2 linked regions of the Sphaerotilus microaerophilus genome follow. The protein of the gene in region 2 interacts with the protein of the main gene of each other region in a pairwise test. Links are inferred from orthologs where the notes say so. Each region holds a gene or a part of one and is shown on either strand. Other genes may lie near its edges.

Evidence for each region.
Region 1: the proteins of recR (region 2) and recO interact in binary tests that used the Escherichia coli proteins (3 or more experiments, as listed by UniProt). The link is inferred for Sphaerotilus microaerophilus from one-to-one orthologs.

What each region holds. Positions count from the first base shown.
Region 1 is NZ_AP025730.1:1,450,504-1,453,655, forward strand. Bases 1-2,840 are described here. They hold recO (DNA repair protein RecO), read right to left. Parts: upstream 1,892-2,840; coding sequence 1,109-1,891; downstream 1-1,108. Other genes in these bases: acpS (holo-ACP synthase), read right to left, coding at 1-310; NGK70_RS06415 (pyridoxine 5'-phosphate synthase), read right to left, coding at 307-1,101; era (GTPase Era), read right to left, coding at 1,907-2,840. Outside these bases: more of era, read right to left, coding at 2,841-2,935; rnc (ribonuclease III), read right to left, coding at 2,932-3,152. UniProt on the Escherichia coli protein: Involved in DNA repair and RecF pathway recombination.
Region 2 is NZ_AP025730.1:3,948,345-3,951,615, forward strand. Bases 126-3,084 are described here. They hold recR (recombination mediator RecR), read right to left. Parts: upstream 1,938-3,084; coding sequence 1,314-1,937; downstream 126-1,313. Other genes in these bases: NGK70_RS16800 (transglycosylase SLT domain-containing protein), read left to right, coding at 126-1,230; NGK70_RS16810 (YbaB/EbfC family nucleoid-associated protein), read right to left, coding at 1,957-2,283; dnaX (DNA polymerase III subunit gamma/tau), read right to left, coding at 2,325-3,084. In the rest of the region: more of NGK70_RS16800, read left to right, coding at 1-125; more of dnaX, read right to left, coding at 3,085-3,271. UniProt on the Escherichia coli protein: May play a role in DNA repair. It seems to be involved in an RecBC-independent recombinational process of DNA repair. It may act with RecF and RecO.

The sequences.
Region 1 (3,152 bases), 2.5 Mb from region 2 along the record:
CGAACCAGGCCGCCAGCTCGCCGTGCAGGCGCAGGGTGGGCTGGCCGCTGGGCAGGTTGAGGGTCTCGCAGTCGCGCCAGCGCATCGGCGCATGCAGGCCCAGGCCGATGGCCTTCGAGAAGGCCTCCTTGGCCGAGAAGCGCGTCGCCAGGTAGGTGACGCCGCGCTTGTCCACCCGGGCGCGCCGGGCGTGGAAGACGCGCAACTCGTCCGGGCCGAGCACGCGCTCGGCAAATCGGTCACCGTGGCGCGCGAGGGCGGCGGCGATGCGCCGGATGTCGCAGATGTCGGTGCCGACGCCGAAGATCACGGCGCGTACGCGCGCTGGATGCAGCGCTGGTAGTCGCGGATGGTCTCGGTGTAGCCGAGTTCCAGCGCATCGGCGATCAGCGCATGGCCGATCGACACCTCCATCACGCCGGGCACGGCGCGCAGGAAGTCGCTCAGGTTGTCGCGGTTCAGGTCGTGGCCGGCATTGAGCTCCAGACCCACGGCCAGCGCGGCCTCGCCAGCGCGCACATAGCGCGTGAGCACCTCGGCTTGCTGCGGCGTGCCCCAGGCGCTGGCGTAGGCCTCGGTGTAGAGCTCGACGCGGTCGGCGCCCACCTCGCGGGCGGCGCGCATCATCTCGGGGATCGGGTCCATGAAGAGGCTCACGCGCACGCCCAAGGCCTGGCACTCGGCGATCAGCGGGCGCAGGCGCTCGGCATCGTCCGGGAAGGTCCAGCCGTGGTCGGAGGTGAACTGGCCCACCGAGTCGGGCACGAAGGTGGCCTGGTGCGGGCGAACCTGGCGGATCACGTCCATCAGGTTATGGAAGGGGTTGCCCTCGATGTTGTATTCGATCGCGGGCCAGGCCTTGAGCAGCTCGGCCAGGTCGGTCACGTCGTGGGCGCGGATGTGGCGCTCGTCGGGTCGCGGGTGCACCGTGATGCCCTGCGCGCCGGCTTCCAGCACGATCTGCGCGGCCTTGGTGACGCTCGGGATGCCGAGGTGGCGGGTGTTGCGCAGCAGGGCGACCTTGTTGAGGTTCACCGACAGGGCGGTGCGGCCGCCGTGGGCGCCGTGGTGGCCGGGTTCGGGAGCGACGAGGGGGTTCATGCGCAGGTCAATCGATGAGCTTCTGGACCTCGACCATCAGCGCGCGGGTGCGCAGCGTCGAGGTGCCCAGATGATAGTGAAGCAGCTGGCGCAGCTGGCTGCGCAGTTCGGGCAGGGCGCCCAGGCAGGCCTGGCGCAGGCCCGCGAGGTCGCCGGCCGACAGTGCCGCCTGCAGTGCCACCAGCGTGGCGCCGGTGATGCCGCTGATGCTGCCGGGGGGGCCTTCGGCCTGGGCGCACACGCCCACCTCGGGCGCCAGCTGGTGGCGCGCGCTGGCGGCCACGGTGGATTGGGTGGCGGTGATGCGCGAGAGCTCGGGCAGCACGCCCGTCTCGCTGAGCAGGCAGAGCTCGAAGGCGCGCAGCGCGGCGGCCACCTCGGCCTCGTCTCCGGTGGCGAGCACCGGCAGGGAGGCGGCGTAGGCGTCGAACAGCGCCGGGTGCGGGTCGTGGCGCGCCAAGCCGCGCAGCAGCAGCTCGTTGAGGTGGAAGCCCGCCAGCAGCGCGGCGCCGCCGAGCATCGGGCCGCCACCGGCCCACTCGGCGCTGCGCAGCAGGGAGACCTCGGTGCCCTGTTCCTCACGCTTGCTGCCCAGCAGGACCATGATCCGCTGGAAGGGCAGCAGCACTGCGCGCAGCTGCGAGTAGGGCCGCTTGGCGCCCTTGGCGATCGCGGCGACGCGGCCCTGCTCGCGCGTGAACAGCTCCAGGATCAGGCTGGATTCGCTCCAGTCGTGGTGGTGCAGTACATAGGCCGCCAGCGGCTGTGGCGCGGCGCGGCGGGTGGCCATGGCGAGCCGGGCGCCTTACTCGTAGCCGTAGCTCTTCAGGCGCTGCTCGTCGTCGGCCCAGCCGGAGCGCACCTTGACCCACAGTTCCAGGAAGACCTTGCCCTCGCTGAGCCGTTCCAGCTCCTGTCGGGCCTCGCTGCCGATGCGCTTGAGGCGCTCGCCGCCTTCGCCGATCACCATGCCCTTGTGGGCGTCACGCTCGACGATGATGGTCGCGGCGATGCGGCGCAGGTTGCCTTCCTCGGTGTACTGGTCGATCTGCACCGTCGAGGTGTAGGGCAGCTCGTCGCCGGTGAGGCGGAACAGCTTCTCGCGGATCAGCTCGGCGGCCAGGAACTTCTCGCTGCGGTCGGTCAGCGCATCCTCGTCGTAGTACCAGCCCTGCTCGGGCAGCAGCGGGCGGATGATGGTCAGCAGCCGGCTCGCGTCGTCCTTCTTCGTGGCCGACAGCGGCACGAACTCGGTGAAGGGGTGGCGCGCCTGCATCTGCTGCAGCCAGGGCAGCAGGTCGGAGCGGCGGTGGATCAGATCGAGCTTGTTGGCCACCAGGATGACCGGCTTGCCCGGCGGAATCAGCCGCAGCACCCGCTCGTCGTCCGAGCCGAAGCGCCCGGCCTCGACGAGGAAGAGCACCACGTCCACATCGCCCAGCACCGATTGCACGGTCTTGTTGAGGTTGCGGTTCAGCGCCGCCGTGCCGCGCACCGTGTGGCGGGTCTGGAAGCCGGGCGTGTCGACGAAGACGAACTGCGTGTCGCCCTCGGTGGTGATGCCGGTGATGCGGTGCCGGGTGGTCTGCGCCTTGCGCGAGGTGATGCTGACCTTCTGGCCGATCAGCGTGTTCAGCAGCGTGGACTTGCCCACGTTGGGCCGCCCGACGATCGCGACCAGGCCGCAGCGCTGGCCGTCGGCACCGGGGATGGTCATGCCGGCAGAAGGCGGTGTGTCCGAGTCGTCCGACGCATCGGGCACCTCAGGGACGTCCGGAACCGAGTCGGAGGCGTTGCCGTCGTCGGCGGGGTCGGGCAGGGGGTCGGCGTTCATTCGGGGAGGGCGCTCAGGCGCGTCAGGACTTCTCGGGCGGCTTCCTGCTCGGCGGCGCGGCGCGAGCGCCCCTCGCCGCGGCCTTCAATGCCCAGGGCGGGTACGCTGCAGCCGACCTCGAAGATCTGGTCATGGGCGCGGCCGCGGGTGGTCTCGATGCGGTAGTCGGGGACCGGCAGCTTGCGCGCCTGCAGCCATTCCTGCAGCTGGGTCTTGG
Region 2 (3,271 bases):
GTGCAGCGCATGACCGAGCGCGGCTCGCGCTACCTCTTCCACATCGTTGCCGAGGTCGAGCGCCGCAAGATGCCGCTGGAGCTGGCGCTGCTGCCCTTCATCGAGAGCGCCTTCAACCCCACCGCGATCTCCACCGCCCGCGCCTCGGGCATGTGGCAGTTCATGCCGGGAACGGGGCGCGACTACGACCTGAAGCAGAACCTGTTCCGCGATGACCGCCGCGACGTGCTCGCCTCCACCCGCGCCGCACTGGACTACCTCGGGCGCCTGCACGGCATGTTCGGCGACTGGCAGCTCGCCCTGGCGGCCTACAACTGGGGCGAGGGCAACGTGAAAAAGGCCCTCGCGCGCAACGAGAAGGCCGGCCTGCCCACCGACTACGCCAGCCTGTCGATGCCGGCCGAAACCCGCCACTACGTGCCCAAGCTGCTGGCGGTGAAGCACATCGTGGCCGACCCGAAGGCGTTTGGCCTGTCCCTGCCCGAGGTCCAGAACCACCCCTACTTCCTGAGCGTGCCGATCCAGCGCGACATCGACGTGGCCCTGGCCGCACGGCTGGCCGGACTCAGCGTCGATGAGTTCCGCAACCTCAACCCGCAGCACAGCAAGCCGGTGATCCTCGCGGCCGGCACGCCGCAGGTGCTGCTGCCCTTCGACAATGCCGACCGCTTCGTGCAGCAGCTGAAGCAGCACCGTGGCCAGTTCGCCAGCTGGACCGCCTGGGTGGTGCCCAAGACCATGCGCCCGGCCGAGGCGGCCCGCCAGACGGGCATGTCAGAGGCCACGCTGCGCGAGGTCAACCGCATTCCGCCGCGCATGCTGGTCAAGGCCGGCTCCGCCTTGCTGGTGCCGCGCTCCGAGCGTCGGGTGGCTGACGTGCCCGAGGCCCTGGCCGACAACGGTCAGATGGCCCTGGCACCCGACCTGCCGCCGATGCGCAAGGTCAGCCTCAAGGCACGCAAGGGCGATACCGTGGCGAGCCTGGCGCGGCGCTACCGCGTCAGCCCAGCCCAGTTCGCACAGTGGAACCAGGTGGGCACCAGCAGCGCACTGAAGGCCGGCCAGGCGCTGGTGGTCTACCAGCCCAACAAGGTCAAGGCCAAGGCCCGCGCCGGCGCGGCGCCGCAGCGCAAGGTCGCTCGCCCCTCCTCCGCCGCGGGCCCGCAGGCCGGTAGCGTGGCCAAGCGCAGCCGGAGCAACGTGAAGGTCGCCCGCCGCGCGGACGATTGACGGGCGGGGCTGTGGCGCCGCGCTCACCCGGACGGGCGGCTCAGGCGGCGGAACCGTGGCGGCCTGCTGCGGTGGCGTGGTGATCAGCGCCGGTCGACCAGTGCGTGGGCAATGGTGCCCAGGTCGACGTATTCCAGCTCGCTGCCGATCGGCACGCCGCGCGCCAGGCGTGTGACCCGCACGCCAGCCTTCTGGAGCGCCTGCGCGATGACGTGCGCCGTCACCTCGCCCTCGGCGGTGAAGTTGGTGGCGACGATGACCTCCTGCACCGTGCCGTCGCCCACACGCTCCAGCAGCACCGGCAGGCCGATGTCGTGCGCCCCGATGCCGTCCAGCGGGCTGAGCTTGCCCATCAGCACGAAGTACAGGCCCTTGTAGCTGCCGGTGCGCTCCACTGCCGCCTGGTCGGCTGGCGTCTCGATGACGCAGAGCTGGCGCGCGTCGCGCAGCGGATCCAGGCAGGTGGTGCACACCGGCTGCTCAGTGAAGGTGTGGCAGCGCTCGCAGTGACGCACCTGGTGGACCGCTTCGTCGAGCGCATGGGCCAGCTGCAGCGCGCCATCCCGGTCATGCTGCAGCAGGTGGTAGGCCATGCGCTGGGCGGACTTGACGCCCACGCCGGGCAGGCGCCGCAGCGCCTCGATCAGGCGGCCCAGCGCATCGGCCGGACGCGCTGGCGGTTCGGCATGGCGTGCCCCGCTGGCCACGGTCGCTGCCCGCCGCGGATCAGAACGGGAACTTCATGCCCGGCGGCAGCGGCATGCCGGCGGTCAGCTTGCCCATCTTTTCCTGGCTGACCGTCTCGGCGCGGCGGATCGCGTCGTTGAAGGCGGCGGCCACCAGGTCTTCCAGCATGTCCTTGTCGTCGGCCAGCAAGCTGGGGTCGATCGCGACGCGCTTGACGTCGTGCTTGCAGGTCATCGTGACCTTGACCAGGCCGGCGCCGGACTGGCCTTCCACCTCGACGTTGGCCAGTTCGTCCTGCGCCTTTTTGAGGTTGTCCTGCATCGCCTGCGCCTGTTTCATCAGGCCGGCCAGTTGTCCTTTGAGCATGGGTGTCCTTTCGGGATGGGTTCGGAAATGGGAAAGAGCGTTCAGGCGGGGCGGATCGAGCCGGGCACGATGCGCGCCCCCGCGAAACGTGCGAGCAGCTCGGTCACGAGCGGATCATTGCGGATGATCGACTCGGCCTCCTCCTGCGCGTAGGCCTTGGCGGCGGCGTCGCGGCGGGCCGCGCTGTCGCTCACCACGCCGGCGACGATGTCCAGTGCGGCCGGCCGGCCCAGCAGTTCGGAGAGCGCCTCCTGCAGCCGGTCGCGGTGGCTGCCCTGGCGCAGCGACTCGCGCTCCACCCGCAGGGTCCAGCGCGGCGGGTCGGCTTGCTCGTCGATGGCGATGCACTGGGCCTGCCAGGCCAGCTCGCGCACCAGCCCGAACAGCACATTGCGCTCGAACCACTGCTCGCAGCAGGCCAGCCAGCGGTCGGTGCAGGCGACGTGGACGGGGTCGACCTCGGCGCCGCTCACCGGGCCGCTCACCGGGCCGCTCACTGGGCCGGTCACCGGGCCGGGCGCCGGCATCGACGCCGCAGAGACCTCGGCGTCGTCGGCCAGCCGCGCTGGCGCCGCCGTGGCGCCAGGCGAGCGAGCCGGGAGGCTGGTGTCCTCCTCGTCCCAGTCTGCCCAGGGCGGCACCGAGCTGCTGTCTGCCGCCGGGGCACTCACTGGCCGGATCACAGGCGCGGGTGCAGGCCGAGCAGCCGCCGCGGGCACGGGCCGTGGCGACGCTGCCGCCTCAGGCACCGGCATGGCCACGGGAGCAGGTGCGGGAACAGGCGTGGAAACAGGCGCAGGCACCCGGTAGGCCGGACGGGCTGCGACCGGGCTCTGGACCACCGGCGCCGGGGACACCGGCACCGCCACGCAGGCGCTGGGCAGGGCCGGCCGGCGCAGATCCTGGCTGACCGCCGCCGGGGTGGGCGCAGGCTTCGCCGCTGCAGGTGCAACAGCCGCCGCCGGTGCGGGGGCGGGTGAAGGCATCG